One region of the Gordonia sp. B8661-1 genome, then DNA from elsewhere that is predicted to be linked to it. Evidence: predicted binding sites of a transcription regulator. Region 1 holds the regulator's gene; the other holds the start of a gene.
The links. Region 1 encodes LexA, which represses DNA repair genes until DNA is damaged. Its sites were predicted from a motif close to CGAACANNTGTTCG; they were not measured.
Positions count from the first base shown of each region.

Region 1 (14,858 bases):
TCGACGCTGGGTGCTGGCCTGGGTCGCCCTGTGCGGCTGTGCCGTGGCCTGCGTGGCGGGACTGCTGTCCTGGTGGAGCCGCAACACCCCGGGTGTCGGCGGTGTGGAGCCGCCCAGCGGTGTCGGCATCGGCCTCATCGTCGGCTGGCTTGCGGTGTTCGTCCTGAGCTTCCACTGGGCGCGACTGGTGTGGGCCCGTTCCACCTACCAGTTGGCGCTGGAGGAGGAGCGGCGCGCCGAGGCGGCCGCCCGCGAGGACTTCGCACGGTCGTTGCAGCGACTGCCCGGCCACGACGACGACCCGAAGGCCGGTGCGGACGACTGAGACGTTCGGCGGGTCAGCGGTCGGTCAGGGCGTTCTCGGCCGCGCTGGCCCATTCGCGCCACTGAGCCGCCTGCTCCCGGAGGGCTGCCGCATCCTTGGCCTTACCGCGCTCCTCGGCCTTGATCGCCTGTTCCTCGAACTGGGCCGCACGATCGGCGAATTGCGCCGCCCGTGCCTGGGCTTCCGGATCGGTGCGCTGCCACTGCGCGTCCTCGGCGTCGCGGACCCGCTTCTCCAGCGATCGGACGCGCGCCTCCAGCGCACCCATCTGCTCGCGCGGAACCTTGCCGAGTTCATCCCACTTGTCGCGGAAGTTCCGGAACTCGCGCTTCGCGCCGTCGAGATCGGTGGACGGATCGATCGCCTTCTCGGCGGCCTCCAGCAGCGCGACCTTCGCCGCTGCGTTCGCGGCGTACTCGTTGTCGCGCTCCGTTGTCGCCGCATTGCGGGCGGCGAAGAACACGTCCTGCGCTGCCTTGAACCGTTGCCACAGGGCCTCGTCGGCATCGCGGGGCGCCCGGCCCGCGGCCTTCCACTCCACGAGCAGCTCGCGGAAGCGAGCCGAGGTGGGTCCCCAGTCGGTGGAGCCGGACAACTCCTCGGCGCGGGTGATCAGTTCTTCCTTGCGTGACTTGGCGCCGGCCCGCTCACGGTCCAGTTCGGCGAAGTGCGCGCCACGACGGCGATTGAAGGCGTCCCGCGCCTTGGCGTAGCGCTTCCAGAGCGTGTCGTCGGTCTTGCGATCGACACCCTTGATCGTCTTCCACTCGTCGAGAATGGCGCGCAACCGGTCGCCGGCCGCCTTCCACTGCGTTGACTCCGCCCCGATCTGTTCGGCCTCGGCGGCGAGCTCCTCCTTGCGGGCGGTGGCCGCCGTGCGGGCCGCGTCGCGTTCGGTCCGCAACGAGTCGGCCACCTCGTCGGCGCTCTCCACGATGACCGTGAGACGGGCGTGCAGGGCGTCGACGTCACCGATGACCGCGGCCTCGGGCAGTTGCTCCAGGAGGTGACGTGCCGCGGTCTGCGTCTTGCGTGGGTCACCGGACCGCGCGGACAGGCGTTCCTCGAGGATCTCGACCTCGGTGGCCAGGTCGTCGAACTTGCGGGTGAAATGTGCGAGTCCGGCCTCGGTGCCGCCCGCCTGCCACGAACCGATCTGTCGTTCACCGGACGAGGTGATCAGCCACACGCAGCCGTCGGAGTCGATCCGGCCGAAGCGGTGCGGGTCGCCGTGCGGTACCGGCGCCGGGGTCGACACGGCATCGGTCGGGCGGGGGCCCGGACGCGGTCCGGGGCGGGGACCGGGTTTGGGGCCCGGTTTCGCAGCGGTTGCCGGCGCGGTGTTCGCGGGTGGTGCAGGCACTGCCGATTCTGCTGGCCCAGTGGTGGTTTCGGCGGTCTGATCGTTCTCGTTCGTCATGTGCAGGGGCCCCTTCTCCCGCAGGTTGGTGCCGCGCGTCACGGCTGCCGGTCCATCGATTCCCCTGCCGTTTCACGAGGTGATCGGCACGGGTTCCCACCATTCAAGCAGGTCAGGCCGGACCGTGGGGAGTGTGCGAGACATTCGGCGTAGTCCGCCCGCTCCGCGGGACATGCGTTCGGCTAGCGTCGTACACCGTGCTGGCGTCCGTGGTATTCGTGCCGAGTGCGCCCCTGCTGGTGCCCGAACTAGCCGGTCCGGGCGCGTCCGACACCGAGCCCGTGCGGGTCGCGGCGCTGACCGCCGCGGCCGGTCTGCGGTCGCTTGCCGACCGGTGGGTCGCCATCGGTATCCGCGACGCGCAGACCGGTGAGGAGTCCGGCGGGGTCTGCCCGTCGACGGGCAACTTTGCGCGTTATGGCGTGGATGTCCGGGTCGCACTCGGCGAGCGAGCCGTCCGGTTCGCCGACGATCCGGAGTTGCCGCTGTCGATGCTGATCGCCGCGTGGCTGCGCGGACAGACCGGAGCCGGTGAGGTGACGCCGTTGCTCGTCGACGCCGACGCCGCCACCGCCGACTGCCTCGAGGAGGGAGCGCGATTACGGGCGCGGATCGAGGCCGACGTCGATCCGATCGGCGTTCTGGTGGTCGGTGACGGCGCCATCTCTCTGTCGCCGCGCGCCCCCGGCGGGGGACTGGTGACCGCGGCGGTCGAACTGCAGGAACACGTGGATACGGCCCTGAACTCCGGTGACGTCGCCGCTCTGCGGGCACTGGATCCGGTGACCTGCGCGCGGCACGGTGTGTCGGGTCGCGCCCCGTGGCAGGTCGTCGCGGGCCTGTGCGCGGACGATCAGATCGGCGTCGAAACACTCTATGCGGCAGCACCTTTCGGTGTCGGCTACACGGTCGCGAGATGGTCGGTCCGATGATCGCGGAACGACCCGTGCCGGTGGCGATCGTCGGCCCCACCGCAGGTGGCAAATCGGATCTGGCACTGGACATCGCGGAACGACTCGGCGGCGAGATCGTCAATCTCGACGCGATGCAGCAGTACCGGGGGATGGACATCGGGACCGCCAAGGTACCGCCCGCCGAACGACGCGGGATCCCCCACCACCAATTCGATGTGCTCGACGTGACCGAGACGGCCACGGTGGCGCGCTATCAGGCCGCGGCCGGGGCGGATGTCGAGCACCTCCTGGCAGCGGGCGTCACGCCGGTGCTGGTCGGCGGCTCGATGATGTACTTCCAGGGGCTGCTGGACAACTGGCGGTTCCCCGCGACGGACCCCGAGGTGCGCGCACGGTACGAGGCGCTGCTCGCCGAGGTCGGGGTGAGCGAACTCCACCGGCGTCTCGCCGCGGTGGATCCCCAGGCGGCCGGCACCATCCTGCCGAAGGACGGCAGACGGATCGTCCGTGCCCTGGAGGTCGTCGAACTGACCGGCGAACCGTTCGCGGCATCCGCCCCGGTCATCGGTGAGCCCCGCTGGTCGACGCGGATCATCGCACTGGACCGCGACACGGAACTCCTCGACGAACGGATCCGCCTCCGCACCCGGCAGATGTTCGCCGACGGTTTCGTCGACGAGGTCCGTGCGCTCTGCGACGTCGGATTACGCGAGGGGGTGACCGCCTCGCGGGCCATCGGCTACGCACAGGTGCTGGCCGCACTCGACGGCGACCACGACCTGGCGACCGCGGAGGAGCTGACCTTCATCGGAACGCGGCGCTACGTCCGGCGGCAGCGCTCCTGGTTCCGGCGGGATCATCGGATCACCTGGCTCGACGCCGGTACCGATGACCTCGTCGATGCGGCGATGCGGGTGCTCGGCGCTCCCACCTCGTAGTCTGGTCACGTGGACAGACTGCGCTTCGTCAAGGGACACGGCACCCAGAACGACTTCGTGATCGTCACCGACCCGGCGGCGACCATCGACCTCACCGACGATCTGGTCGCCGCCCTGTGCGATCGGCAGCGCGGCATCGGTGCCGACGGACTGCTGCGTGTCGTCCGGGCCGGCGCACTCGTCGCGCAGGGGGTTCTCGACGCACTGCCCACCGGGGTCTCACCCGACGACTGGTTCATGGATTACCGCAACGCGGACGGATCGATCGCCGAGATGTGCGGCAACGGGGTCCGGGTGTTCGCCCACCATCTGCGCGCGTCCGGTCTGGTCACCGACGATCAGTTCACGGTCGGCTCCCGGGCCGGGGCGCGCCCCGTGGTCGTGCACCGCTTCGACGACGTGTCCGCCGACGTCACCGTCTCGATGGGGCCGGTGCGCATCGACGGCACGTCGGTCGTCGAGATCGCGGGCACCGAGTACGGCGGCATCATGGTCGATGTCGGGAACCCGCACCTGGCCTGCGTCGTCACGGATCTCACCGAGTCCGGACTCGCCGACATCGACTTCACCGGTGGAGTGGCGATCGACGCGGCGGCGTTCCCGAACGGTGCCAACGTCGAGATCATCACGCCCGCGGGAGACGCCGACGAAACCGGGCGGCTACCGGCGGCGATGCGGGTGTTCGAGCGCGGGGTCGGGGAGACCCGGAGCTGCGGAACCGGATTGGTCGCGGCCGGCGCCGCCGTCCTCGCGGCGCGCGCACGTGACACCGGGGTCCTCCACATCACCATCCCCGGTGGTGCGGTCGAGGTCGGCATCGATGCCTCCGGCAGCTATTTGCGCGGACCGTCGCGGCTGGTCGCCGACGGCGAATTCCGCGTCGGCTGGAACGCCTGACGCCGTCACGGGGTCTCCGGCCGCCGGGTAATTGAGGTGACCTGCGATTCGCCGGCGTGACATCATGGATCCTGTATGACCAAATCAGCAGCAGTGTCCGTGACCGAGACCGAACGGCCGTCCGTGCCCGGCTCCGATGACGACACCATTTTTCCGACCGCACCCGCCGCGACTCCCGGACGCACCACCCCCGAGCCGACGACCGGTGAACTTCAACTATCCGAGCGTGCATCCCTGCAACGCGTTGCCGGGTTGTCCACCGAACTCACCGACGTCACCGAGGTCGAGTATCGGCAGCTCCGCCTCGAACAGGTGGTGCTCGTCGGTGTATGGACCGAGGGCAGCGCCGCCCAGGCCGAGGCCAGCATGGCCGAGCTCGCGGCCCTCGCCGAGACCGCGGGCTCGCAGGTCCTCGAAGCACTCATCCAGCGCCGATCGAAACCGGACCCGGCGACGTACATCGGCTCGGGCAAGGCAGAGGAGTTGCGCGAGGCGGTTCTCGCCTCCGGCGCCGACACCGTGATCTGCGACGGCGAACTGACCCCGGCTCAGCTCACCGCTCTGGAACGGGTGGTCAAGGTCAAGGTCATCGACCGGACCGCACTCATCCTCGACATCTTCGCCCAGCACGCGACCTCGCGGGAGGGCAAGGCCCAGGTCTCGCTCGCGCAGATGGAGTACATGCTGCCGCGTCTGCGTGGCTGGGGTGAGTCGATGTCCCGGCAGGCCGGTGGTCGTGCGGGCGCCAACGGCGGCGTCGGTCTGCGCGGCCCGGGTGAGACGAAGATCGAGACGGATCGTCGGCGCATTCGTGAGCGGATGGCCAAGCTGCGCCGCGAGATCCGCGGGATGAAGAAGTCACGCACGGTGAAGCGCGCGGCCCGCGAACGCAATGCGGTCCCGCGGCTCACGGTCGCCGGATACACGAACGCCGGCAAGTCGTCCTTGGTCAACGCGATGACCGGTTCCGGTGTGCTCGTGCAGGACGCCCTGTTCGCCACCCTCGATCCGACGACGCGACGGGCCACCCTCGATGACGGACGAGCGGTGGTCTTCACCGACACCGTCGGATTCGTGCGGCATCTGCCGACCCAGCTCGTCGAGGCGTTCCGGTCCACGCTCGAAGAGGTCGTCGACGCGGACCTCGTCCTGCACGTGGTCGACGGTTCGGATCCGTTTCCCACCGAGCAGATCTCGGCGGTTCGTCAGGTCATCAACGAGATCGTCGCCGAGGAGGGGGTCGCCCCGCCGCCGGAGTTGCTCGTGGTCAACAAGATCGACGCGATCGATGCCGTGCGCATGACGGAACTGCGTGGCGCTCTCGGCGATGCGGTGTTTGTGTCCGCGCGGACCGGCGAAGGCCTCGACGAACTCTTCGAACGGGTTCGGGAGTTCATCGGGCGTTCCGACGTGGAACTCACCCTCGAGGTGCCGTTCACACGCGGAGATGTCGTGTCGCGCATCCACTCCGAGGGGGAGGTGCTGTCGGCCGAGCACACGGCGGACGGCACTCTCATGCGTGTTCGCGTGCCCTCGGCCCTCGCGGGTGCACTCGCCGATCTCGAGGTATCACCCGCCGGCTGACCGTCGGTGAGCTCGATACGCGGCGTAGACCGCGTATCGAGTCCGGTCCTATTCGGCGTCGAGGTCCTTGGCGACGAGCGCCGCGATCCGGTCGACGGTGTCCTGGTCGTCGGCGGTGACGACGACGTTGGTGCCCTTTTCGGCGCCGAGCGTCATGATCATCAGCGCCGAACCGGCGTCCACCGGCTCACCGCCCTCGACGGCCAGGGTCACCGGGCTGTCCTCGGCGGCCGCGGCCTCGGCGATCAAGGTGGCGGGTCGGGCGTGCAGTCCGACGGCGGAGCCGACGGCGACGGTGGTGCTGGGCATTTTCTCTCCTCTTGTGGGGGTTGGGTTTTCGGGTGACTTGATGGATGCCGGCTCAGGCCGGAACCGCCGCCGGTGCGGGAGTCGCGACCGGTTGCTTCGTCGTCCACTGCTTGGCGGCCACCACGATCAACGCGCTCAGTACCGTTCCGGCAGCGAGTGCGACGAGGAAGAGCAGCCAGTTGTTCATCGCGAAGAACACGAAGACGCCACCGTGCGGTGCACGCAGTTCGACACCGAAGGCCATGATCAGCCCGCCCGTCAAGGCGCCGCCTGCCATCATCGACGGGATCACGCGCAGCGGGTCCGTCGCGGCGAACGGGATGGCGCCTTCGGAGATGAAGGATGCGCCGAGCAGCCAGGCCGCCTTGCCGTTCTCGCGTTCCGGTGCGGTGAACAGGCCGGGACGGATCACCGTCGCCAGCGCCATGGCCAGTGGCGGCACCATGCCCGCGCACATCACCGCCGCCATGATCTCCAGCTGTGCCGGTGTGCCGCCGGCGAGACCCGCTGTCGCGAACAGGTAGGCGGCCTTGTTGACCGGCCCGCCGAGGTCGAAGCACATCATCAGGCCGAGGACGATCCCGAGGACGATCGCGGAGCCACCGGACATGCTGTTGAGGCCGTCGGTCATCTGATCGGTGAGCCATGCGAGGGGCTTGCCGAGCAACATGAACAGGATTCCGCCGACGACCATGCTGCCCAGCAACGGGATGATGACCACGGGCTGCAGGCCACGGGCCCACTGCGGCAAGGGGATTCGTGAGATCCAGAGTGACGCGACACCGGCGATGAGACCGCCGACCAGACCACCGATGAAGCTGGCGCCGACGGCCACGGACACCAGGCCCGCCACGAATCCGGGAGCGATACCGGGCCGGTCGGCGATCGCGAAGGAGATGTAGCCGGAGAGCACCGGCACGAGCATCGTCATGGCCAGGGAGCCGACGGCGAAACTCACCGCGCCCAGGTACTGCAGCAGGCCGCCCGACGGAAGATCCCAGAGGGTGTTCTGCAAGGCGATGAACGACCCGTCGCTGAGGGCGCCGTCCTGGTCGAGCGTCGTGTTGGCGATCTCGTACCCGGCGAGCAGGAAGCCCAGAGCGATCAGCAGCCCGCCGGCCGCCACGAAGGGGATCATGTAGCTCACGCCGGTCATCAGGGCCTGACGGATCTGACCGCCGATCCCGACGCCGCCGCCGGAACCGGTGCTCTCGGTGTCGGCTCCGCTGCCCGCGTCGACGATCGAGGCTTTCGGATCATCTGCGGCGGCAACGGCTTCGGCGATCATGGTGTCGGGTTCGTTGATCGCCCGCTTCACCCCGGAAGCGATCACGGGCTTCCCGCGGAAGCGATCGCGGCCCTTCACGCCGACGTCGGTCGCGAAGATGACGGCGTCGGCGTTCGCGATGACGTCCGAGGCGAACGGCGTGGTCGCCGACGAGCCCTGGGTTTCCACCGCGAAGTCGACGCCCGCCCGTTCCGCCGCATACTTCAGGGCGTCGGCGGCCATGTAGGTGTGTGCGATGCCGGTGGGGCAGGCCGTGATCGCGACGATCGACGGGCGCTTCGACCGGGAGTCCGCCGATTCCGCTGTGGCGGGCCCGGACGGGGCTTCGGCCGCCGCCGCGGCTGCCGGCGGTGCCGCGCCGGCCGCGGCACCGGAACCGCCGGCCGGAGCGGGGGAGATGACCTCGTCGACCAGTTCGACGATGCGCTCCGGTGTTTCGGCGGATCGGAGGTCGGCGACGAAGTCCGGGCGCACCAGCGCGCGGGCCAGCGAACTCAGCAGCTTCATGTGCTCGCTCGCGGCGCCGTCGGGTGCCGCGATCAGGAACACGATGTCGGCCGGTCCGTCGGGGGCGCCGAAGTCCACCGGCCTCGACAGCCGTGCCATCCCGAGCCCGGCGCGTGACACGGCCGCGGTGCGCGCGTGCGGGATCGCGATACCGCCGGGCAGGCCGGTCGCCGACTTCGCCTCGCGGTCCATGGCCGCGCGGGTCAATTGGGCGGCGTCATCGGTGTATCCCGCATCGGCGAGTGCCTCGGCGAGATGGGCGATCACCGCGGCCGGGTCGTCGCCGGCATCGACGTCGAGGCTCACGGTCTCGACGGAGATGATCCGTTCGGTCATCGGGACTCCTTAGGCCAGGCGGTCTGTTCGGTGATCTGGGCGTCGTCGGGACGCAGATGTTCGGGGCCCGGTGGCTGGGTACCGGGCAGGCCTGCGGCGGCCGAACCGTAGGCGACCGCGAGGCGGAGTCGCTCCGGTTCGCTCGCGCCGGCCGATTCCGCGAGCAGGTAGCCGGCGAGGGAGGCGTCACCGGCACCGACGGTGCTCCGCGGGGTGACCGGCGGTGGCGTGGCGAACCAGGTGCCCGACGACGTGACCAGGAGCGCGCCCGCGGCGCCGAGCGTCGCGAGGATCGCGGCACCGGTCCGCTCGACCAGTACGCGGGCCGCATCGATCAGGGGTTCGTGGTCACCGCGGTCGATAGCGGACGCGAGGACGGCGGGATCGGCGCCGGTCGCCTGCGCCAGCTCCTCGTCGTTCGGTTTCAGGAGGTCGACGCGGCCGGTGACGGTTGCCGACAGCGGTGCACCCGAGGTGTCGACCGCGACGCGGCATCCGAGCGCGGCGCTCGCGTCGATGACGGTGCGGTACCAGTCGTCGGGCAGACCGGGCGGCAGTGAGCCGCACAGTGCGATCCACCGGGCACCGCGCGCGGACTCCACCACGAGATCGACGAGGTCGTCGGCCTGGGCGGTCGTCATCGGGGCACCGGGTGCGTTGACCTTGGTGGTGGTGCCGTCCGGATCGACGAGGGTCAGATTGGAGCGCACCGCATCGGCGACGGGGACCGTGCGGTGATCGAGTCCCACCGAGTCGAGCGTGCGGAGAAGGGGATCCCCCGCGGATGCCGGGAGGAGTGCGAGAGTCGGCATCCCGGCGCGGGACACGGCACGCGCAACGTTGATGCCCTTGCCGCCCGCCTCGGCGCGGACCGCCACCGCACGCTGCACCGCATCGTGCCGGAGCGGTGCCGACAGTTCCATGGTCCGGTCGATACTCGGATTCGCCGTGACGGTGACGATCACCGGCGTGGTGGACGAGGTCGTCATGCGATCACCACCTCGATTCCCCGCGCGTCGAAGGCTTTCGCCGCAGCCGGATCGGGCACCGCATCCGTGACGAGGACGTCGACGCGGTCGAGCCCGGCGAAGGACGACAGTTCCTCACGATCCACCTTCGACGAATCCGCCAGTACGACAACACGTTCGGCTGCACGGACGATGGCGCTCTTGACGGCTGCCTCCTCAGGATCGGGGGTGGACAGTCCGTGTCCCGAACTGATGCCGTTGGTACCGACGAAAGCCGTCGTGACGCGGAGCCGGCGCAGTGCGTCGACGGTGTCGGTGCCGACCATCGCCTGCGTGATGCCTCGGACGCGGCCGCCGATCACATGGAGGCTGATCGTCGGGTGCACGGCGAGAACGGCCGCGATCGGAATGGCGTGCGTCATGACGTTCAGATGACGGTCCCGAGGGATCTCGAGCGCGGCCTGGTAGGTGGTGGTGCCGGCATCGATGAGCAATGACCCGCCGTCGGACGGCAGGAACCGCATCGCCGCCCGGCCGATGGCGGCCTTCGCGATCGGGTTCTCCACCGTGCGCTCGTCGACACCGAGTTCACCGATTGACGGAGTGGTGCCCGAGCGCACCGCACCGCCGTGTACGCGTTCGAGATGTCCGCCTCGCTCGAGGACCGCGAGATCGCGGCGAACCGTTTCGCTGGTGACCGCGAAGGCGTCGGCCAATCCGGACACCGACACCCGGCCGTGGGTGCGGACCTGATCGGCGATCGCCTGCTGCCGCTCCTCGGCGTACATGGGCGCCTCCTCGGGGTCGGGGACCGGCATAGTGGACTCAAACCGTGTGTTCGTGTGGGTTTGAATGTTGATACCTCTGTGTTTACGCCTGTCTATGTGGATTCGTCAAGGATTATCTGTAAGCTGGATCACGATTGGTCGTATCTCGGAGGACGGCGCGGACGCGGAGGCGCGTGTGCAGGTCACCGGGGCGGGAACGGGTCGGGAGATAGGGTGTGCTGTGGCTGCGAAGCATGTGCTGAACGGGACTCCGGTCGTCGGCGGGAAGGCCTACGGGCCTGCGGTCCGGCCGGGGGTCCGCCCGACCTATGACCCCGAGGGTGCACCGGAGGTCGCCGAGGATCAGCGGGACGCGGAGGCGGAGCGGTTCACGAGCGCCGCCGCAACGGTGGCCTCCCGGCTGCGTGACCGTGCCAGCAGCACCACGGGTGCGGCGAGCGAGGTTCTCGCGGCCACCGCCGGACTTGCCGAGGATCGGGGCTGGGTGGGTGCCGCGACGGCCCTGATCGCGAAGGGCACGCCGGCGCCCGCCGCGGCAGCCGCCGCCACCGAACAGTTCGCCGCCATGTTCACCAAGCTCGGCGGGCTGATGGCCGAACGCGTCACCGACCTCAACGACGTCCGTGACCGAGTGATCGCCGAGCTGCTCGGTGAGCCCGAACCCGGTGTGCCCGAACCGGATCAGGCGTCGGTGCTGCTCGCTGACGACCTCGCGCCCGCCGATACCGCCGGATTGGATCCGGCGGTCATCATCGCGTTGGTCACCCGGCTCGGCGGACCGACCAGCCACACCGCCATCATCGCGCGGCAGCTCGGCATCCCCTGTGTGGTGGCCGTGGCCGGGCTGTCCGAGATCCCCGCGGGAACACCGGTTCTCGTCGACGGCACCGAGGGCACGGTGGAGACCGGCGTCGATCCGGCGACCGCCGCGGAGGCGATCGAGGAGAGCCGCCGGAACGCCGAGAAGATCGCCGCGTGGTCGGGGCCCGGACGCACCGCCGACGGCCATGAGGTGGCGATCCTCGCGAACGTCGCCGACGGCAAGTCCGCGCGTGCGGCGACCGACCGTCCGGTCGAGGGGATCGGGCTGTTCCGTACCGAGCTGGCCTTCCTCGACCGTGCGGAGGCGCCGACGGTGGACGAGCAGGCGTCGCTGTACCGCGAGGTGATCGACGCCTTCGACGGTCGCAAGGTCATCATCCGCACGCTGGACGCGGGTTCGGACAAACCCCTCAAATTCGTGGATCAGCCTCGTGAGGAGAACCCGGCGCTGGGTGTCCGCGGCGACCGGATCGCGCTGGCGCACCCCGAGATACGCGCCACCCAGCTCGATGCCATCAAGGCCGCTGCCGAGGGTGCCGCGTCGGCGCCGTGGGTGATGGCCCCGATGATCGCGACACCGGCCGAGGCCGCGGCGTTCGCGACCGAGGTCCGCGCCCGGGGACTGGTACCCGGCGTGATGATCGAGATTCCGTCGGCCGCGATCATGGCGCAGCAGATTCTCGCGGAGGTGGACTTCGTGTCGATCGGCACCAACGATCTGACGCAGTACACGATGGCGGCCGATCGGATGTCCGCGGACATGGCCACTCTGACCGATCCGTGGCAGCCCGCGGTGCTCCGGCTTGTGGCGGAAGTGGCGCAGGCCGGAAGCGCTGCCGGCAAACGCGTCGGTGTCTGCGGCGAGGCGGCCGCCGATCCCGTCCTGGGCTGCGTGCTGGTCGGTCTCGGTGTGTCGTCGCTGTCCGCGGCCCCCACCGCGGCCGCCGCCGTGGGGGCGAGGCTCGCCGAGGTCACCCTCGATCAGTGCCGAGCGGCCGCGACGGCGGCGCTCCCGGCGGCGTCGGCCGCCGAGGCCCGCGCCGCCGCGCGAGACGCTCTGGGCTGAAAGGGTCTGTCAGATCCGGCGCATCACGGTGACGACCTTGCCGAGTACGGCAGCGTCATCACCGGGGATCGGGTCGAACAGAGGGTTGTGCGGCATCAGCCACACGTGACCGTCCTTGCGCTTGAACGTCTTGACCGTCGCCTCGCCGTCGATCATCGCCGCGACGATGTCGCCGTTGTCGGCGACGCTCTGCTGACGGACGACGACCCAGTCGCCGTCGCAGATCGCCGCGTCGATCATCGATTCGCCGACGACCTTCAACAGGAAGAGTGACCCCTCGCCGACGAGTTCACGGGGGAGTGGGAACACGTCCTCGACGGCTTCCTCGGCCAGGATCGGGCCGCCCGCGGCGATCCGGCCGAGCACCGGCACGAACGTCGGGGTGGGCAGCTCGGCTCCGGTGGACGAATCATCGGGCGGCGTGGTGTCGCCGTCCTGGATGTTCACCGCGCGTGGCCGGTTGTGGTCGCGTTTGAGCAGCCCCTTGCGCTCCAGGGTGCGGAGCTGGTGTGCCACCGAGGACGTGGAGGTGAGCCCGACCGCGTCGCCGATCTCGCGGATGCTCGGTGGGTAACCGCGCTCGCGAACCGACTTGCGGATGTAGTCGAGCACCCCGCGCTGGCGGGGGGTCAGCGCGGCCTCGGCGGCCTCCGGGTCGGCGATCGGGGCGTCCGGGCTCGTGTCGGAATCGCGTCCTCCGCGACTCCGGCCGCCGGTTTTGTCGGTCATCGTGTTCAGTCCCTTCTCGGACGATTCTGCAGGTCTGACGGGTCTGGAAAGTCGGTCTGCGCAGGTGATCGGGGTCGTCCCCGAGCTCCCGGTGTGCCCGAGAGTAGCCGAACGAACGACCGTCTTCAAACATTTGTTCGACGTGTTGCGGGACTTTGTCGGTGCCGCGTGCTACAAATCGAACATAGGTTCCATCGACCAGATGTTCGATAAGACGTTTGTTCGACCGGACATCATCGACCCGAGCACAGGAGAGCACGATGAGCACCGCAACGCTGATGAGCCCCGCAGCCCCGTCCGGCGCACGACGCGTCCCGGCGTCGCCGGTACGGACGGCCGAGTTCGAGATCCCGGCACCCGCCTCGCGGACGCGGCGCGCCCCGTCGACCTTCGTGCCCGCGGGGCCCTCGGTCCGTCCGCGCGGCAGCGCTCGTACCGAGGCCCGGCGTCCGGACGACCGCCGCCCGGTCGGCGCATCGCCCGCCGTGGCGCGGCGTCCGGCGGGCACGCGCTGCGCCGCACCGGCGGTCGATCGGCGCGTCGTCGCACGCCGTCGTGCCGCCGCGGTGGCCGTGCTGGTCGGCGTGGGCCTGGCTCTCATGGTGTGGGTCGTGGGCATCGTCGGCTCGAACTATGCGGCCTCGGTGGCCCCGGCTCCGGCCGGCACCGAGGTGGTGCATGTGCGGCAAGGGGATTCGCTGAGTTCGATCGCCGACCGGGTGGCGCCGGACATGCCCCGCCAGACCGTCATCGAGGAGATCATGGCGCGCAACGACCTGTCGTCCTCCGGTCTGCGTGTCGGACAGGCGCTGGTGACTCCCGCATACCACTGAACGGAGACCACTGAGGACGGAGCGGAACCGATAGGACGGTAGTCTCGTGACAGAGGGCCCAGCCGGAAACCGGCACGGCGCACCGTCGATTCGCTGCGCCGGCGTGTCCCGAGATGTGCGTGAGGACGACATGCGCTGTCCGTTTTGCAAGAACGACGACACGAAGGTCGTTGATTCGCGAGTCACCGATGAAGGTCAGGCCATCCGCCGGCGTCGGGCATGCGCGCAATGCGGCCGGCGCTTCTCCACCGTGGAGAGCGCCGTGTTGTCGGTGGTCAAGCGCAACGGCGTGACCGAGCCGTTCAGCCGGGAAAAGGTCATGCGAGGCGTGCGTCGTGCCTGCCAGGGTCGGGACGTCGAAGAGGGCGCACTCGCCCTGCTCGCCCAGCAGGTGGAGGACACCGTCCGGGCGTCGGGATCGGCCGAGATCCCGAGCAACGAGGTCGGATTGGCGATCCTCGGGCCTCTCCGTGATCTCGACAAGGTCGCGTATCTGCGATTCGCGTCGGTGTACCGCTCGTTCGAGTCGGTCGAAGACTTTCAGCGCGAGATCGACGACCTCCAGACGGAGTCGGCTCCGGCCGGCGACTCCGTCCACTGAGGCGGGCGCGGCGGTCCGCCGCGATTCCGTCAGCGAAACTGCTCGAGGGCACGTAGGGCGCGCTTCTCCGAGATCGGATACGCGGTGCCCAGACGCTGCGCGAAGAGGCCGACGCGAAGTTCCTCCACCAACCACTGCGCGAAGTCGTTGAACGCGTCGCGACGTGCCGCGGGGAGCTGTGCAAGGCGCTGATTCCAGTACGCGATGACCCGGTCGACGGCATCGAGGCCGGCCCGATCCCGGGCGGGGGCGAGTGGCAGATCGTCGAGGCGTGACGTCGCGGCGTCGAGGTAGCGCGGCAGTCGCTCCAGATGTGTGCGTGCGGTGTCGCGTACGAAACCGTCGAAGATCAGGTGATCGAGCTGCTCGGCCACATCATCGGCGGCCACGGTGCCGGTCTGTTCCTCGATGGCGGCACGGACCGGCGACACGCGCCGCAGGGCGTCGATCGCGGCGGTGAAGTAGGCCGGCGCGGCATCCGACACCTCGTCGCGCACCGAATCGGTCAGCGCGCGAAATGATTCCGGAGATCG
Region 1 covers NZ_JCAHRL010000003.1:295,258-310,115, forward strand. Annotated here, with positions in the region: gene AC4JJG_RS08825 (Rv2732c family membrane protein) at 1-325, shown strand, start outside; gene AC4JJG_RS08830 (DUF349 domain-containing protein) at 339-1,745, opposite strand; gene AC4JJG_RS08835 (class III extradiol ring-cleavage dioxygenase family protein) at 1,943-2,677, shown strand; gene miaA (tRNA (adenosine(37)-N6)-dimethylallyltransferase MiaA) at 2,674-3,597, shown strand; gene dapF (diaminopimelate epimerase) at 3,607-4,494, shown strand; gene hflX (GTPase HflX) at 4,570-6,078, shown strand; gene AC4JJG_RS08855 (HPr family phosphocarrier protein) at 6,127-6,387, opposite strand; gene AC4JJG_RS08860 (PTS fructose transporter subunit IIABC) at 6,440-8,518, opposite strand; gene AC4JJG_RS08865 (1-phosphofructokinase family hexose kinase) at 8,515-9,483, opposite strand; gene AC4JJG_RS08870 (DeoR/GlpR family DNA-binding transcription regulator) at 9,504-10,274, opposite strand; gene ptsP (phosphoenolpyruvate--protein phosphotransferase) at 10,495-12,162, shown strand; gene lexA (transcriptional repressor LexA) at 12,172-12,891, opposite strand; gene AC4JJG_RS08885 (LysM peptidoglycan-binding domain-containing protein) at 13,152-13,724, shown strand; gene nrdR (transcriptional regulator NrdR) at 13,855-14,325, shown strand; gene hrpA (ATP-dependent RNA helicase HrpA) at 14,355-14,858, opposite strand, start outside.

Region 2 (14,858 bases), on a different contig from region 1:
TACTGTTGTCCCTGTTACGTCCGAATTCAGGAGTGGAAAATGAGACGACTCTGGCCGGCGATCACGGCGTTCCTCGCCGCCGCCTGCATCACAGCCGCCATCGCCGTGCCGTTGTTCCTGGTGCCACAGCTACGCGTGGTTCCGCTCGACCTCGACATCACCTCGGTGGCGACCACGGTGCCGACCGAGGAGCAGGGCACCGGCGACCGCTTCCCGGCCAAGGTCTTCGACCGATGCTCGGTCAGTGAACCGCGCGCACGAGTCCTCGACGGTCACCTCACGCAGCAGCGCCGCTCGGTGATCGTCGACCCGTCGGATCGTCGCCAGGCCACCCTGCAGTCGGGACAGACCGTGCGGATCGATCGTCTCCGGGACGCCGACGGCAAAGAGACCGAGCCCACACTGCTGCCCGCCAACGACGAGCGCAAGTGCACCGACGGCCTGCTCACCGCGACCGTCGACCGCGTCTCGGTGAACCGCAAGACGTCGGTGCCCAACGGCACCGTGAGCTCGCTGCAGCTCGAGGCCGCGCCCGAGGGCGTCAACGTGAGCGATGTGTCGGTCCCCCTGCCCAACCGCAAGGGTTTCCAGTACAAGTTCGGCTTCGACGTGAAGAAGCGCTCCTACCTGTACTTCGACGCCAACACTCGTCAGGACGTGCCGGCCAAGTTCGTCGACGAGAAGAAGATCGACGGGGTGACCGTCTACCACTTCGTCAGCGACGTCCCCGAAGTCGACCTGTCGGGCCTGCCGAACGCGCAGAACGAGGCCGCACTCGGCACCATGCTGACCATGCCCGCGAAGTGGTGGGGTATCAGCGGTCGCGGCGTGAAGCCGAATGACAAGGTCACCATGCACCGCTACGCGTCGGCCGTCCGCCACGTGTACGTCGAACCGAAGACCGGCACCATCGTCTCCGGCATGGAAGATCAGCACCAGTACTTCAAGTCGCCGGACCAGAGCCAGGACTCGCCTGCCCCGGTGCGCGACTTCCGCATGGATGCCATGAAGGCCCGCTTCCAGTGGTCCGACGAGACCGTCAAGAACCAGGCATCCAAGGCCGAGCACTACATGGGATTGCTGCGCCTGGGCAACTTCTGGCTGCCGCTGATCCTCGGGATCGTCGGAGTGCTGTTCGCACTGCTGACAGCTCTGCTGTTGTGGCTCGGACGGCGCCGCCGCGACGATGACACCGGCCGGGTTCGTGACCGGGAGGACCGTGACCGGGAGGACATCGACGCGCCGACCACGCGCCGCACCACCGCGGACGATTCGCCGTGGCAGGAGCCGGGCGCCGCGACGGCCGCCGGACGCACCGACTCACCCACCCAGAGGCTCGGGGACGGACCGTCGGGGCGCTCCGCCGATCCGTGGGATCGTCCGACCGAGCAGATCCCGATCGTCGATCCGAACAAGGGCAACAAACCGCCCGAGTAGACCGGCACACGCTCCACGACGCAGGCCCCACCGCTCCGGTGGGGCCTGCGTCGTTGTGTGTCAAAGCCGTTTGACTGCCGAACCACACGCGTTGCACCATGCAGTCATGTCGAAGTTTCGGACGGCCCGCGGGCGTGAGGAGGTTGTCGGCGTGATCGCCGGCATCGCTTGATCACCCCGCCCCGCCGGTGCGTGTGCCTCAGTGAGGTCCGCACCGGATGCGCCGTACCCACATTCTTCGACCGAAAGTGTCTTCACCCATGCATGCCCTCACGGATTCCGACATCCGCTCATCGTTCGTCAACGCATCCGTCCGCGAACGCAAAGCTCTCACTCTGCCAACGAATTTCGACGATCTCGACTGGGACCGGCTCGACTTCCTCGGCTGGCGCGACCCGAAGCTACCGCAGGTCGCCTATCTCGTGATCCCCGTCGACGACCGCAACGTCGGCATCATGCTGCGCCTCGGCGGCAAGAAGCCACGCAACCGGCAGCTGTGCTCCTTCTGCGAGGACGTGCAATTGCCCCACGAGGTGGTCTTCTACAGCGCGCGCCGGGCGGGCTCGGCCGGCCGCAACGGCAACACGATCGGCACTTTGCTGTGCGGCGAATTCCAGTGCAACGCCAACGTGCGTGCCATGCCGTCGAAGATCATGGCGGGCGGACACCCGGAGGAGGTCCGTGCACAACGCATGGAGAACCTCCGCACGCGGGTCACCGCCTTCGCACGCCGGTTCGCGGCGGCCTGACCGGACCGCCCGGCAGCGAAGGTCAGACTCGTGAGCCCGGGGAGACGCGGGCGCCGATCGGCACCCGCGCTCCCTTGGTGATCAGCGCGTCCATTCCCACCAGGGTGATGCGATCGGTCGGCACCGGGCGCTGTCGCGGACGGCCACCGACGCGTGCGCCCGGACCGATACGCACCCGCTCGTCGACGATCGACCACGACACCTCCGCCCCACGCCGGACGACGGTGTCGGCGAAGATGACCGAATCGGTCACGGTGGCACCGGGTTCGACGATCACACCCGGCCCCAGCACGCTTCGCCGTACCGTCCCGGAGACGCGGGCGCCGCTGCTGACGAGCGAATCGGCGACGGTGGCACCCTCGTCGATCCGGGCGGCGCCGCGCTGCGGTTGCCGCGTCAGCACCGGCCGTTCCGGCCGGAAGAAGTCGACGTGGCCTTCGATGAGGTCGCGGTGCGCCTGCAGATAGGTTTCAGGCCGTCCGGCATCGATCCAGTACCCCGGCAGTGCGTGCGCATAGGTTTTGCCGCGCTTGACGAACCACGGCAGCAGATGGTCGCCGAAGTCGCCGAGGCCGGTGTCGGAGTCGTCGTCGGAGTCGTCGACGGTCGCGTCGTAGAGGTCCTCGAGCGCCTCCACCAGAACCTTCGGGTCGTAGACGAAGATCTCGGCGGCGACGACCTTGGTGGTCGCGCGGTCGGGTTTGTAGGCGAAATCCGTCACGCGACCGTCCCGGCGAGCCGTCACCGTCGCATGTGCGGTGGCCTCGGTCAGCGAACTGGTGGTCGTCACGATGGTGCACTCGGCGTTGTTCTCCCGGTGTGTGGCGAGTGCGTCCTCGAGGTCGAACTCGTACACATGGTCGGCGCTCATCACGATGACGGCCTCGGGATCGCGGTCGGCGATCCGATGCCGGATCCGGTACAGCAGGTCGGCGTTGCCGGTGGCGAATCCGTCCTCGGTGGCATCGCTCTCGGACTCCTCCGGCAGCACCATCCGCAGGCCGCCGGTCGTCCGGTCGAGATCCCACGGCCGCCCGCCCGCCACCTGCTGCAGCAGCGAATCCGCCTCGAACTGGACGGCGAGCCACACCTCGTCGATGCCGCTGTGGTGCAGATTCGACAACGGAAAGTCGATCAGCTGGTAATTGCCCGCGAACGGCAGTGCCGGTTTCGCACGGCGGTCGGTGAGCACCTCCATACGCGAACCACGTCCACCCGCCTGCACGATTGCCACGACATCACTTCTCGCCATCGGTTCCTCTCCGATATTCGTCCCGACCCGTGTCTCCGGACCCCACCGTGTCCGAGTTGTCCCCTTCGGCCACCCTAGATCGGGAATCGCCTCGCGTGGTGTGTTCACGTCCGTCAACGGGCCGGTACCTACCGGAGCCTGCGTATCCGGACGCTCGTGATTGACTCGTCGGTGCGTGCGGGGGCGGCAAGCGACGACGACGGATCGGGAGGTGGCCCCAGGTGGCGATCGTGTTCGTGGCGGTGATCTGTGCCCTGCTGGCCTTCTGGTTCCACCGCCGGGTCGTCCGGGCGACCGGGATGCCCAGGCCGTGGTCGATCATCGTGGACGTCGCGCTCGTCATCCTGGGTGTGACGACGGTGATCGGCATGTCGACGGGTGATGACCTCGATCCCCGGTGGGCCCGCCCCATCGCCTTCGTGGGCCTCACCTGGCTGAGCGCATTCCTGTACTTCGGCCTCGGGCTGCTGCTCCTCGGACTGATATCGATGATCGTGCGTCTGGTGCTGCGATTCCGCGCCGGTGATCACGCGGATCCCCGACGGCACTGGGCCTTTCGTGGTGCAACCGCCGTCGTGGTCGTCGCGTCGGTGGCGACCGTCGCCTACGGGGTCGTCGAGGCATCGGGGCCGAGAGTCACCTTTGTCCCGGTCGCACTGGACCGCCTGCCGCGTGAATTCAACGGCGTACGAGTCGCACTCGTCTCCGACCTCCACATCGGTCCCGCGCGCGGCGCCGGCTTCACGCGGAAGGTCGTCGACCTGGTCAATGCCCAGCACCCCGATCTGATCGTCCTCGCCGGGGACCTCACGGACGGCACCGTCGATCTCGTCGCCGACGATCTCGCACCGATCGCCGATCTCACCGCACCCCTGGGAGTGTTCGGGACGAGCGGCAACCACGAGTTCTACGCCGACGACGGCGGACACTGGCTTGACACCTGGGACCGACTGGGCGTCAAGACATTACGAAACGAACGAGTCGAACTCACCCGCGGTGGAGCGGTGATCGATCTGGCCGGTATCCACGACTTCAGCGCGCCCGCACCGTACGAGCCCGACCTCGGCGCCGCCCTGCGGGGACGCGATACCGACCGCTTTGTGTTGCTCTCCGCACACGAACCGCGACAGGCCGAGGAGGCGTCGCGGATGGGCGTCGACCTGCAACTGTCCGGCCACACCCACGGCGGACAGATGTGGCCGATCCGCTATCTCGTTCCCCTGCAACAACCTTCGGTGGACGGACTCGACCGCATCGGCGGCACGCGGCTCTACACCACTCGTGGTGCGGGCTCCTGGGGGCCGCCGGTGCGCGTCGGCGCCCCTCCGGAGATCACGATTCTCGAACTGCGCCGGCAGCCCTGACAGTCGGCTGACTATGAACGACGTGACGTGAGGCCTACGAGAGGGAAGTCATGGCGCAATGGGATCCGGACACGGAGGGAGTAGTCGAGTTTCCCGACGGTACGCGTGTGCGTGGACGCGGGATGGCCCGCGGTGGCCCTGCGACGAGCGAGCTTCCTGATTTCGGGGTGTATCTGTTGACCAAGCCGCCGAACGTCCCCTGGGATCATCGGTGGGTTCGGTGGCCCGATTTCTGGTTGCCGCGGTCCTCCGATGAGGCGGTGACTGCGCTTCAGCAGGCCTTTTCACGCGCGGCACACGACCGAGTCGAGGTGGCGTGTGCCGGCGGCACAGGGCGCACCGGCACAGCGTTGGCGTTGATGGCGGCCATGGCGGGCGTACCCGCCGGCGATGCCGTTGGATGGGCCCGAGAGCACTATCGAACGGGTGCGGTCGAGACGCCGTGGCAGCGTCGGTGGGTGTCGCGCTACGCGGCTTCTGGCACGTAGACCTCGCCGAAAAGCGGGCCCACCCGAGCTGCTGCAACCACCGTGGAGAAGCAACAGCTCCCTTGACAATCGAACATGTGTTCGATATTGTGGTGGTAGTCGCAGGTCATGGCATCGGGGGGTGAACCATATGACCGCATCGGTCGAACTATCGTCATCGCTGACGGACATGTACGCGCAGCTGGAATCGTTGGTCGATGGCATCGTTGCCGCGTCGTCGCAGTCGTGTTCGGAAGCCGAGCTTGTCGAGTTGGCCGAAACGCATGAACGGTTGTATCGGCGGATGGCCTTCGCGGGGCATCGGCGGGTGATGGATGTGGCCGATCGTGACGCCCACCGATCAGCAGGCTGTCGTTCGATGCAGGACTTCATGTTTACGCGCCTACGCATCACCGATGTCCGCCGTCGCATGGATGCGATGAGCGCACTGATGCCCACCTACACCTTGCAGGGCGAGGTGAAAGAGCCCGAATGCCCCGACACCGCAGCCGCATTGGCCGAAGGCGCCATCAACCCCGATCACGTCGGCGCGGTGCTGGACGTGATGAAGAAGCTACCGGCGGCGGTGTCGGTCGAGGACCGGCAAGCTGCCGAGGCGACACTTGCTGAATATGCACGAGAGTTGACGCCCAAGAGCATTCGGCAGGTCGGTGCACGGATTCTCGCGCACTTGGATCCCGACGGATCGTTGACCGACGACCGTGATCGGAAACGTCGGCGCCGGTTGTCGGTGCTCGACCCGGACTCGCAGCAGATGTCGAAAATCTATGGCTATCTGGACCCTGAAACCCGAGCGATGCTCGATGTGGTGATGGCCGCGTGGGCCGCGCCGGGCATGAACAATCCCGACGACGAGCAGTCGCCGGTGGGGCATGTCGACGAGGCTGATCCGGAGCAGGTGAAGGAAGCGGCACAACGGGATTCACGCAGCGAGGCCGAACGCCAGCACGACGCGTTCAAAGCCCTACTGCGCTGCGCGTTGGATGGTGGTGTCCTCGGCAAGAGCCATCGGGGACTACCACCACATCTGATCATCAAGATCACCGAATCCGAACTGCGGGAGCGGGCGGGTCTGGGCCACACCACCACCGGCGCCGATCTGCCCATCGGTGATGTGATCAAGCTGGCGGCCGACGCCCAGATGTATCTCGCGGTGTTCGCCGACCACACCAACGAGCCGTTGTATCTCGGTCGAGCCAAACGTCTCGCGAATCAGGCCCAGAGGTTCATGAGTTTCGTGCAGTACGGCGGCTGTTCGGTACCGGGTTGTCCGCGACCGTTCTCGCACACCGAAATGCATCACGCCGAACAGGATTGGACCGACGGCGGACGCACCGACGCCAACGCGATGGCGCCGGCCTGCCCGCCGCACAACCGACTCGTGGGCCCGAAGACCGGACAGTTATCGACGATCAAGATCCGCACCGGGCCCGACCGAGGACGCTACGGCTGGAGATGCAACACCAGCACGGGAGTCCCGCCCGACAGGCCGCGAACCAACCACATCCACCTCGTCGACGAACTCGTCGAACGGCGAAAACCACCACCCGACCCACCGACCGTCATCGGCCTGGACGAGCAACGGCGACAACGCATCCTCGCCGCCGGCTGGGACATCCAGCGCCTCGTGTGCGAATGACGCGGCCGACCATCGACACACAGAAAAGCACCGCGGCCGGTGACCCTGTCAGGTCACCGGCCGCGGTGGTTGTTCAGAGGGCGATCAGAAGAACGCCGGGCGGAAGGTCGTGGCCCACGACTGCTTGAAGTCGCCGGACCAGTAGTCCCACCAGTGCACGCCGTCGGGCTTGACGTTGGTCGTCAGCTTGATGCCCGGAACCAGCGCGGCGCGGCCGATGTACAGCTGGCTCGACACCGAAGCGGCGACCTCGAGCGGCACCATCTGGGCGAACTTGGTCGGGTTGAAGTTACCGCTGCTCGGGTTCACCGAGGAGTCGTACTTGCTGCCCAGGCCGGTGCCCGAGGACACGTACACGTGCTTGCCCGCGAGGTTGCCCGCGCTCAGGAACGGGTCATTCTGGAACCACTGACCGGCCGGGTAGAAGCCCCACATGTTGGTCGGGTTGCCGCCCATCTCGGCGACCGAGGCCTGGATGCCCTGGGTGAATCCCGGCATCGTGACGGTCGGGTAACCGCTGTACGAGGCGACGGCCTTGTAGAAGCCGGGGTGGCGCGACGCGAGGTTCAGCGCCGAGGTGCCCGACATCGACAGACCGGCGATGCCGTTGCGACGGTTGTCGCTGTTGTGCTTGCGCTTCATGTACGCCGGCAGCTCGCGGGTCAGGAAGGTCTCCCACTTGTTGACGCCGAGCTTCGGGTCGCGCTGCTCCCAGTCGGTGTAGAAGCTGCCGCCGCCACCGAACGGAATCGCCACGTTGGTGCCCTTGCCGACCATGAAGCGGTCGACGTCGGTGTTCTGCAGCCAGCCGCTGGTGTTGTTCGGTGCGCGCAGACCGTCGAGCAGGTACAGCGTCGGCTTGGGGCCGCCACCGCCCGCGGAGACGATACGAACCGGGATGTTGCGGTGCATGGAAGCGGAGTACACGTACTCCGTGTTTCCGGCCGCCTGCGCGGTGGGCTGGGCGACCATGGTCATCGATGACGCGGCCACGAGGGCAGCAACACCGGCGACGAGGCGCTTACGGGCGCGTGTCAGCATTCACTTAATCCTTATCGATGTCGACCATGAGTGCAGGTCGATGGGCACTGTCACGGGATTCTATGGCGCTTGGGCCCGGGCGATCCCCGTCGTGAGGCAGTGTAACGGCTCTATAACATCCCGGCAAAGGCAACGCAGACGCCCCTGACCGGCGGAAATAGGCTCCTATATTCCGGCGCGTCGCGCTTACCTGCATAAACGATGCGCCAGGCGAAGTAGTGGGATTCGATAATTCACACAGCTGTGGCATGCCGCTATCACCACGTTATGGAATTGCGTAGGCGATGGTGATCCTGATCACGGATGGGTCCCGGTGCGGCCGCGGCAACCGGCAATTCGGGCGGTCGTACACTCGCTGCGTGCTGTCCCAGGCCGGCCGCGCACCCGGCGACGACCCTCGGGTCGTCCCCGTGGCCGCCACGCTCTACGTCCTGTTCACCGGGTTCGGCGCCGACCGAACCCCCGCACCGATCGCGACGACGTGACCACCTCAACCGACTCATCCGACACGCAATCACCCGCATCCGACGGCACCCGCACCTTCCGTCACGGTCTGGTGGTCGGCAGGTTCTATCCGCCGCATCACGGCCACGATCATCTGATCCGCACCGCGGTCCGGTCCTGCGATCGGGTGACGGTCGAGGTCATCGGTTCGACGGCGGAGTCCATCGACGTGACCTCACGGGCGGAGTGGCTGCACGAGACGCACCCGACGGTCCGGATCGCGGCCGCCGTGGACGAGAATCCCATCGCCCCCGATTCGCCGGAGGCGTGGGACGTCCGGACGCGGATCGTCGAGACGCTGCTGGACGAGCCCGTCGATGCCGTGTTCTCCGGCGACGGCCACGACGCCGAACTGGCACGACGCCTCGACGCGGAATGGGTGCACGTCGATCCGGACCGCGTCGCCAACCCGATCACCGGCACAGCGGTCCGCGACGACCTTGTCGGCTGGTGGTCACACCTCTCGCCGCCCGTCCGGTCCGGCCTGATCCAGCGCGTCGTCGTCCTCGGTGCGGAATCGACGGGCACCACCACGCTCACCGAAGAACTCGCCGAGTTGTACGCGACCAACTGGGTGCCCGACTACGGCCGGGACTACGGCGAGATTCGCGAGGAGAACCCGCTGGGCATCTGGCGCTCCGAGGAGTTCGACGTCATCGTCGAACGGCAGCTCGGCCTGGAGGAGGTGGCCGCCCGCCGCTCCCCCACCCCGGTTCTGTTCTGTGACACCGACGTCCTGTCCACGGGGGTCTGGCACGAGCGCCGGATGGGCTGGTCGTCGCCGACGATCACCGCGGCCGTCGAAGCGCATCAGCCGATGCTCTACATCCTGACCGGTGACGACATCCCGTGGGAGGACGACGGCGTCCGCGACGACGAAGACGTCCGCCCGGGTATGCAGCAGCGGTTCCGCGATGTGCTGGCCGCCCAACCGACCCCGTGGATCGAGGTGCGCGGCACCGTGGAGGAACGGCTCGACGCGGCGCAGCGGGCCGTCGACACCATGCTCGAGCGGGCGTTCCGGTTCCGGTCGTCGCGGCCGGACCACCCGGCGACCACGAGCGCTCACCCCGCGGTCGCCGCGGATCGCAACGGGAACGCCGGCGACACCGACGATGCCGTCGATCAGGACTGATCCGTTCCTTCTGCCACCGGACCCGGCGGCGATAGGCTGCAAGCGCACACAAGCATCCGGGCGCGGGCCCGGCGAGGAGGACACGTGAGTCAGCAGCGCGCCGACGCGGTGGTCGTCGGATCGGGTTTGGCCGGGTTGGTCGCGACGTACGAGCTGACGCGCGCGGGACGACGGGTGATCGTCGTCGACCAGGAGAACCGGGCCAACCTGGGCGGACAGGCGTTCTGGTCGCTCGGCGGACTGTTCCTGGTGGACACCCCCGAGCAACGGCGGCTGGGCATCCACGACTCCGCCGAACTCGCACTGCAGGACTGGATGGGATCGGCCGGCTTCGACCGCGAGGACGAGGACTTCTGGCCGCGCCAGTGGGCGCGGGCATACGTCGACTTCGCGGCCGGTGAGAAGCGCCGGTACCTGCACGACCTCGGTCTACGGATCACCCCGGTCGTCGGATGGGCCGAGCGGGGCGGCGGTTTCGCCGACGGCCACGGCAATTCGGTCCCGCGCTTCCATCTGACCTGGGGCACCGGCCCCGAGGTGGTCCGGGTCTTCCTCGAACCGGTCCTGGAGGCCGAACGTCAGGGGCTCGTGGAGTTCCGGTTCCGTCATCGCGTGGACGACATCATCGTCGAGGACGAGAGCGCGGTCGGCGTACGTGGTGCCGAACTCGCGCCCAGCAACACCGACCGCGGCGTCGCCTCGTCACGAGATGTGGTCGGCGAGTTCGAGATCCGCGCGAACGCCGTCATCGTGACGACCGGCGGCATCGGACACAACCACGAGCTGATCCGGAAGAACTGGCCCACCGAACGGCTCGGGCCGGCACCGCAGCACATGATCTCCGGGGTGCCCGCCTATGTCGACGGGCGGATGCTCGGCATCGCCGAGAATGCGGGCGCGAACCTGGTGAACCGGGATCGTATGTGGCACTACACCGAGGGCATCCACAACTGGGATCCGATCTGGCCCGACCACGCCATCCGCATCATTCCCGGACCGTCGTCGCTGTGGCTGGACGCCAACGGAAACCGCTTGTCCCCACCCAATTTTCCGGGTTTCGACACCAACTCGACGATGCGCGAGATCCTCGCGACCGGGTACGACTACTCGTGGTTCATCCTCACGCAGAGCATCATCGAGAAGGAATTCGCACTGTCCGGCTCGGAACAGAACCCGGACATCACGAGCAAGGACCTGAAGTTCGCGGCGAAGAGCCGCCTGGCGAAGGGCGCCCCGGGGCCGGTCGCCAAGTTCACGGAGCACGGTGTGGATTTCGTGGTCAGCGACAACCTGCCCGCACTGGTGGCCGGCATGAACGAGATCACCCGAGGGCCTCGTCTGGATCTTCAGCACCTCGAACGCGTGATCTCCGCGCGCGACGCACAGATCGACAACAAGTTCACCAAGGACGCGCAGCTGATGGCCATCACGAATGCGCGACAGTTCTTGGGCGACAAGGTCGTTCGCGTCGCCAAGCCGCACCGGCTGCTGGATCCCGAGCACGGCCCGCTGATCGCGGTGCGACTCAATATCCTCACGCGAAAAACACTGGGCGGCTTGGAGACCAATCTCGAATCCCAGGTGATGCGACCGGATGGAAGCGCTTTCGACGGTCTCTACGCGGCCGGCGAGGTCGCGGGTTTCGGCGGCGGAGGGGTACACGGCTACAACGCATTAGAGGGCACCTTCCTCGGTGGCTGCATCTTCTCCGGGCGGGCCGCGGGCCGCGCGGTGGCCCGCTCCTGACCGCTCCGTCACGGCGTTCGGCACCGGCTATCGCGTTCGGATACAGTCGATGACGTGGCGACAGCGCAGACGATCATCACGGGCAAGACGAGGGCTGCCGTTTTCCTGACCCTCACCATCAATGAGGGCGGGGCGGCCGCCGTACACGATGCGCTCGGCGATATCAGCAGCCGCGTCAACTCGGTGACGTCCCGCGCGCCCGCGGAAACCCTTACTGCCGTCGTCGGATTCGGTTCGGATGCCTGGGACCGGCTCTTCGACGGTCCCCGCCCCAAGGAGCTGGCGCCCTTCACCGCTCTGCAGGGCAACGTGCACGCGGCCCCCTCCACGCCCGGCGACATCCTCATCCATCTCAAGGGCGATCACATGGATCTCTGCTATGAGCTGGGTCGTTTGATCGTCGAGGGCTTCGGGTCGGCGGTCACGACCGTGGAGGAGGTCCACGGTTTCCGGTACTTCGAGATGCGCGACCTCACCGGATTCGTCGACGGGACCGAGAATCCCGTCGGGGAGGCCGCGATCGAGGCCATCACCGTCGGTGACGAGGACCCGGATTTCGCCGGCGGCAGCTACGTCGCCATCCAGCGCTATGTCACCGACATGGAGAAGTGGGACGGCTTGACCGTCGAACAGCAGGAGCAGGTGTTCGGCCGCACCAAACTCGACAACGTGGAGTTCCCCGACGACGAGAAGGCCCCCAACGCCCACATCAAACTCAATGTCGTCGAGGATGCCGAGGGCAACCAGATCGACGTCCTCCGCGACAACATGCCGTACGGGCACGTCAGCAGTTCCGGCGACAGGGGCACGTTCTACATCGCCTACTCGTCGTCCCCGGACGTGACCGATCAGATGCTGCGCAACATGTTCATCGGCGATCCGCCCGGCACCTACGACCGACTGCTCGACTTCACCACCGCGGTCACCGGCGTCCAGTTCTTCGTTCCCACCGGCGACTTCCTCGACGATCCGCCGCCGCTGCCCGGCTCGGGCACCCGGCAGGAGGACAACCAGAAGGACGACAGCAAGAAGGACAGCGACAAGAAGGACAGCGGGAATCCGTCGGACAGCCCGTCCACCGGCGCCGGCTCCGACGGTTCACTCCGCATCGGCTCGCTCCACTGACACCCACCCGAATCCAGGAAGGCCCACGATGAACAATCTGCATCGCTCCCTCGCCCCCATCTCCGATGCCGCATGGCGGGAGATCGAGGAGGAGGCCACCCGCTCCTTCAAGCGCAACAGCGCGGGCCGTCGCCTCGTCGACGTGCAGGGCCCGCTCGGCGACGAGGCCGCGTCGGTGAACCTGGGCCACCGCGCATCGATCGACTCCCCCACCGAGGGCATCACCGCACACCTGCGCAAGAGCCAGCCGCTGGTGGAGTTGCGCGTGCCGTTCACGGTCAGCCGGGAGGCGATCGACGACGTCGACCGCGGCGCCAAGGACTCCGACTGGGATCCGGTGCGCGACGCCGCGGCCGAGTTGGCCCGCGCCGAGGACCGGGCGATCTTCGAGGGATTCGCCGCCGCCGGCATCACCGGCATGCGCGCATCCTCGTCGAACAAGCCGATCGCGTTGCCCACCGACGTCCTCGACTACGCCGAGGCCATCACCCATGCCACCACCGCTCTGCGCCTCGAATCGGTCGAGGGACCGTACTCGTTGGCCCTGTCGGCGGAGATCTACCAGTTGGTCAACGAGTCGACCAACCACGGTTTCCCGCTGCGCGATCATCTGCAGCGCCTCCTGATCGACGGCGGCATCTACTGGGCACCGGCGATCGACGGTGCGATGCTGCTGAGCACCCGTGGCGGCGACTTCGAACTCACCATCGGCGAGGACGTCTCCATCGGATACCACTCGCACGACGCCGACACTGTGCAGCTGTACTTCCAGGAGTCGTTCACCTTCCTGACCTACACCCCCGAGGCAGCGGTTTCGCTGACGTAGCAGCGCAGGCCGGACGCGTTTTCGCGGTCGGCGGAAACGGACAAAAGTAGTTCCCCACCAGGGGCACTTGTTGCTAGCGTCGTCCGGGTGATCGCCCCATGCTGACCCGCATCATCCGGACGTACCTGCGGCCCTACCTGCCGTTCATGGCGGTGGTCGTGATGCTGCAGCTCGTCGCCACCGCGGCGATGCTGTATCTGCCGACGCTGAACGCCGACATCATCGATCGCGGTGTGGCCCGCGGCGACACCGACTACATCCTGCGGATCGGCGGCTGGATGCTGGTGATCTCGGTGGCGCAGATCGCGTGTTCGATTGCCGCACAGTATTTCGGGGCGCGCGCCGCTCTCGGGGCCGGTCGCGACATCCGGCACGATCTGCTGCACCGCGTGAACACCTTCTCGGCGCGGGAGATCGGTCGCTTCGGGGCACCGTCGCTGATCACCCGCACCACCAACGACGTCCAGCAGGTGCAGATGCTCACCGTGATGAGCTCGATGATCCTGGTGATGGCACCCATCATGTGTATCGGCGGCATCGTCATGGGCATCACGGTGGCACCCGGCCTGTCCTGGATCATGGCCGTCGCGATCCCGATCCTGGCTCTCGCGATGGCCGTGATCATCGCGCGCATGATTCCCGGTTTCCGCGTGATGCAGGAACGCATCGACGCGGTGAACCGCGTACTGCGCGAACAGATCACCGGCATCCGTGTGGTCCGCGCCTTCGTCCGCGAACGCCATGAGACACAACGTTTCTCGGTCGCCAACGACTCCCTGGCCGACGCTACCATGCGCGTCGGACGGCTGATGGCGCTGATGTTCCCGGTGGTCATGCTGATCACCAACGTCACGATCATCGCCATCATCTGGTTCGGCGGGCACGCCGTCTCCGACGGCGACGTCGAGATCGGTGCCCTCACCGCGATGATGAGCTACGTCATGCAGATCATGATGTCGGTGATGATGGCCTCCTTCCTGGCGATGATGGCGCCCCGAGCGACGGTTTGTGCCGAACGTATCTGCGAGGTGCTCGACACCGAGACCTCGGTGACACCGCCCGCCGATCCGGTGGATTTCGCCGGTCCCCCATCCGATGTCGAATTGCGGAACGCCGAGTTCCGGTACCCCGGCGCCGACACCCCCGTCCTCGACGACGTGTCCTTCCGCGCGACGGCCGGAACCACCACCGCCATCGTGGGGTCCACGGGTTCCGGCAAAACCACACTGATCAATCTGATCCCCCGGCTCATCGACGTGACGGGCGGCGAGGTCCTGGTCGGTGACACCGATGTTCGCCGGCTCGACCCCGATCGGCTCCGATCGGTCATCGGGCTCGTCCCGCAGCGGCCGTATCTCTTCTCCGGCACCGTTGCGTCCAACCTCCGGCACGGCAAACCCGACGCCACCGACGACGAACTCTGGGAGGCGCTGCGCATCGCACAGGCCGACGATTTCGTCGCCGCGATGCCCGACGGGCTCGACACCCCGATCGCCCAGGGCGGCACCACGGTGTCGGGCGGTCAGCGTCAGCGCCTGGCGATTGCCCGCGC
Region 2 covers NZ_JCAHRL010000005.1:202,572-217,429, reverse strand. Annotated here, with positions in the region: gene pgfA (cell envelope lipid trafficking protein PgfA) at 40-1,437, shown strand; gene AC4JJG_RS12810 (FBP domain-containing protein) at 1,698-2,186, shown strand; gene AC4JJG_RS12805 (glucose-1-phosphate adenylyltransferase family protein) at 2,209-3,420, opposite strand; gene AC4JJG_RS12800 (metallophosphoesterase) at 3,660-4,802, shown strand; gene AC4JJG_RS12795 (protein-tyrosine phosphatase family protein) at 4,853-5,290, shown strand; gene AC4JJG_RS12790 (HNH endonuclease signature motif containing protein) at 5,421-6,929, shown strand; gene AC4JJG_RS12785 (alpha/beta hydrolase) at 7,014-7,970, opposite strand; gene AC4JJG_RS12780 (hypothetical protein) at 8,330-8,455, shown strand; gene AC4JJG_RS12775 (AAA family ATPase) at 8,452-9,609, shown strand; gene AC4JJG_RS12770 (FAD-binding dehydrogenase) at 9,694-11,355, shown strand; gene AC4JJG_RS12765 (Dyp-type peroxidase) at 11,410-12,480, shown strand; gene AC4JJG_RS12760 (family 1 encapsulin nanocompartment shell protein) at 12,509-13,306, shown strand; gene AC4JJG_RS12755 (ABC transporter ATP-binding protein) at 13,405-14,858, shown strand, end outside.
Region 2: AC4JJG_RS12790 (HNH endonuclease signature motif containing protein) is a predicted target of LexA. The motif match lies at 5,361-5,374, and genes of this name have one in related genera.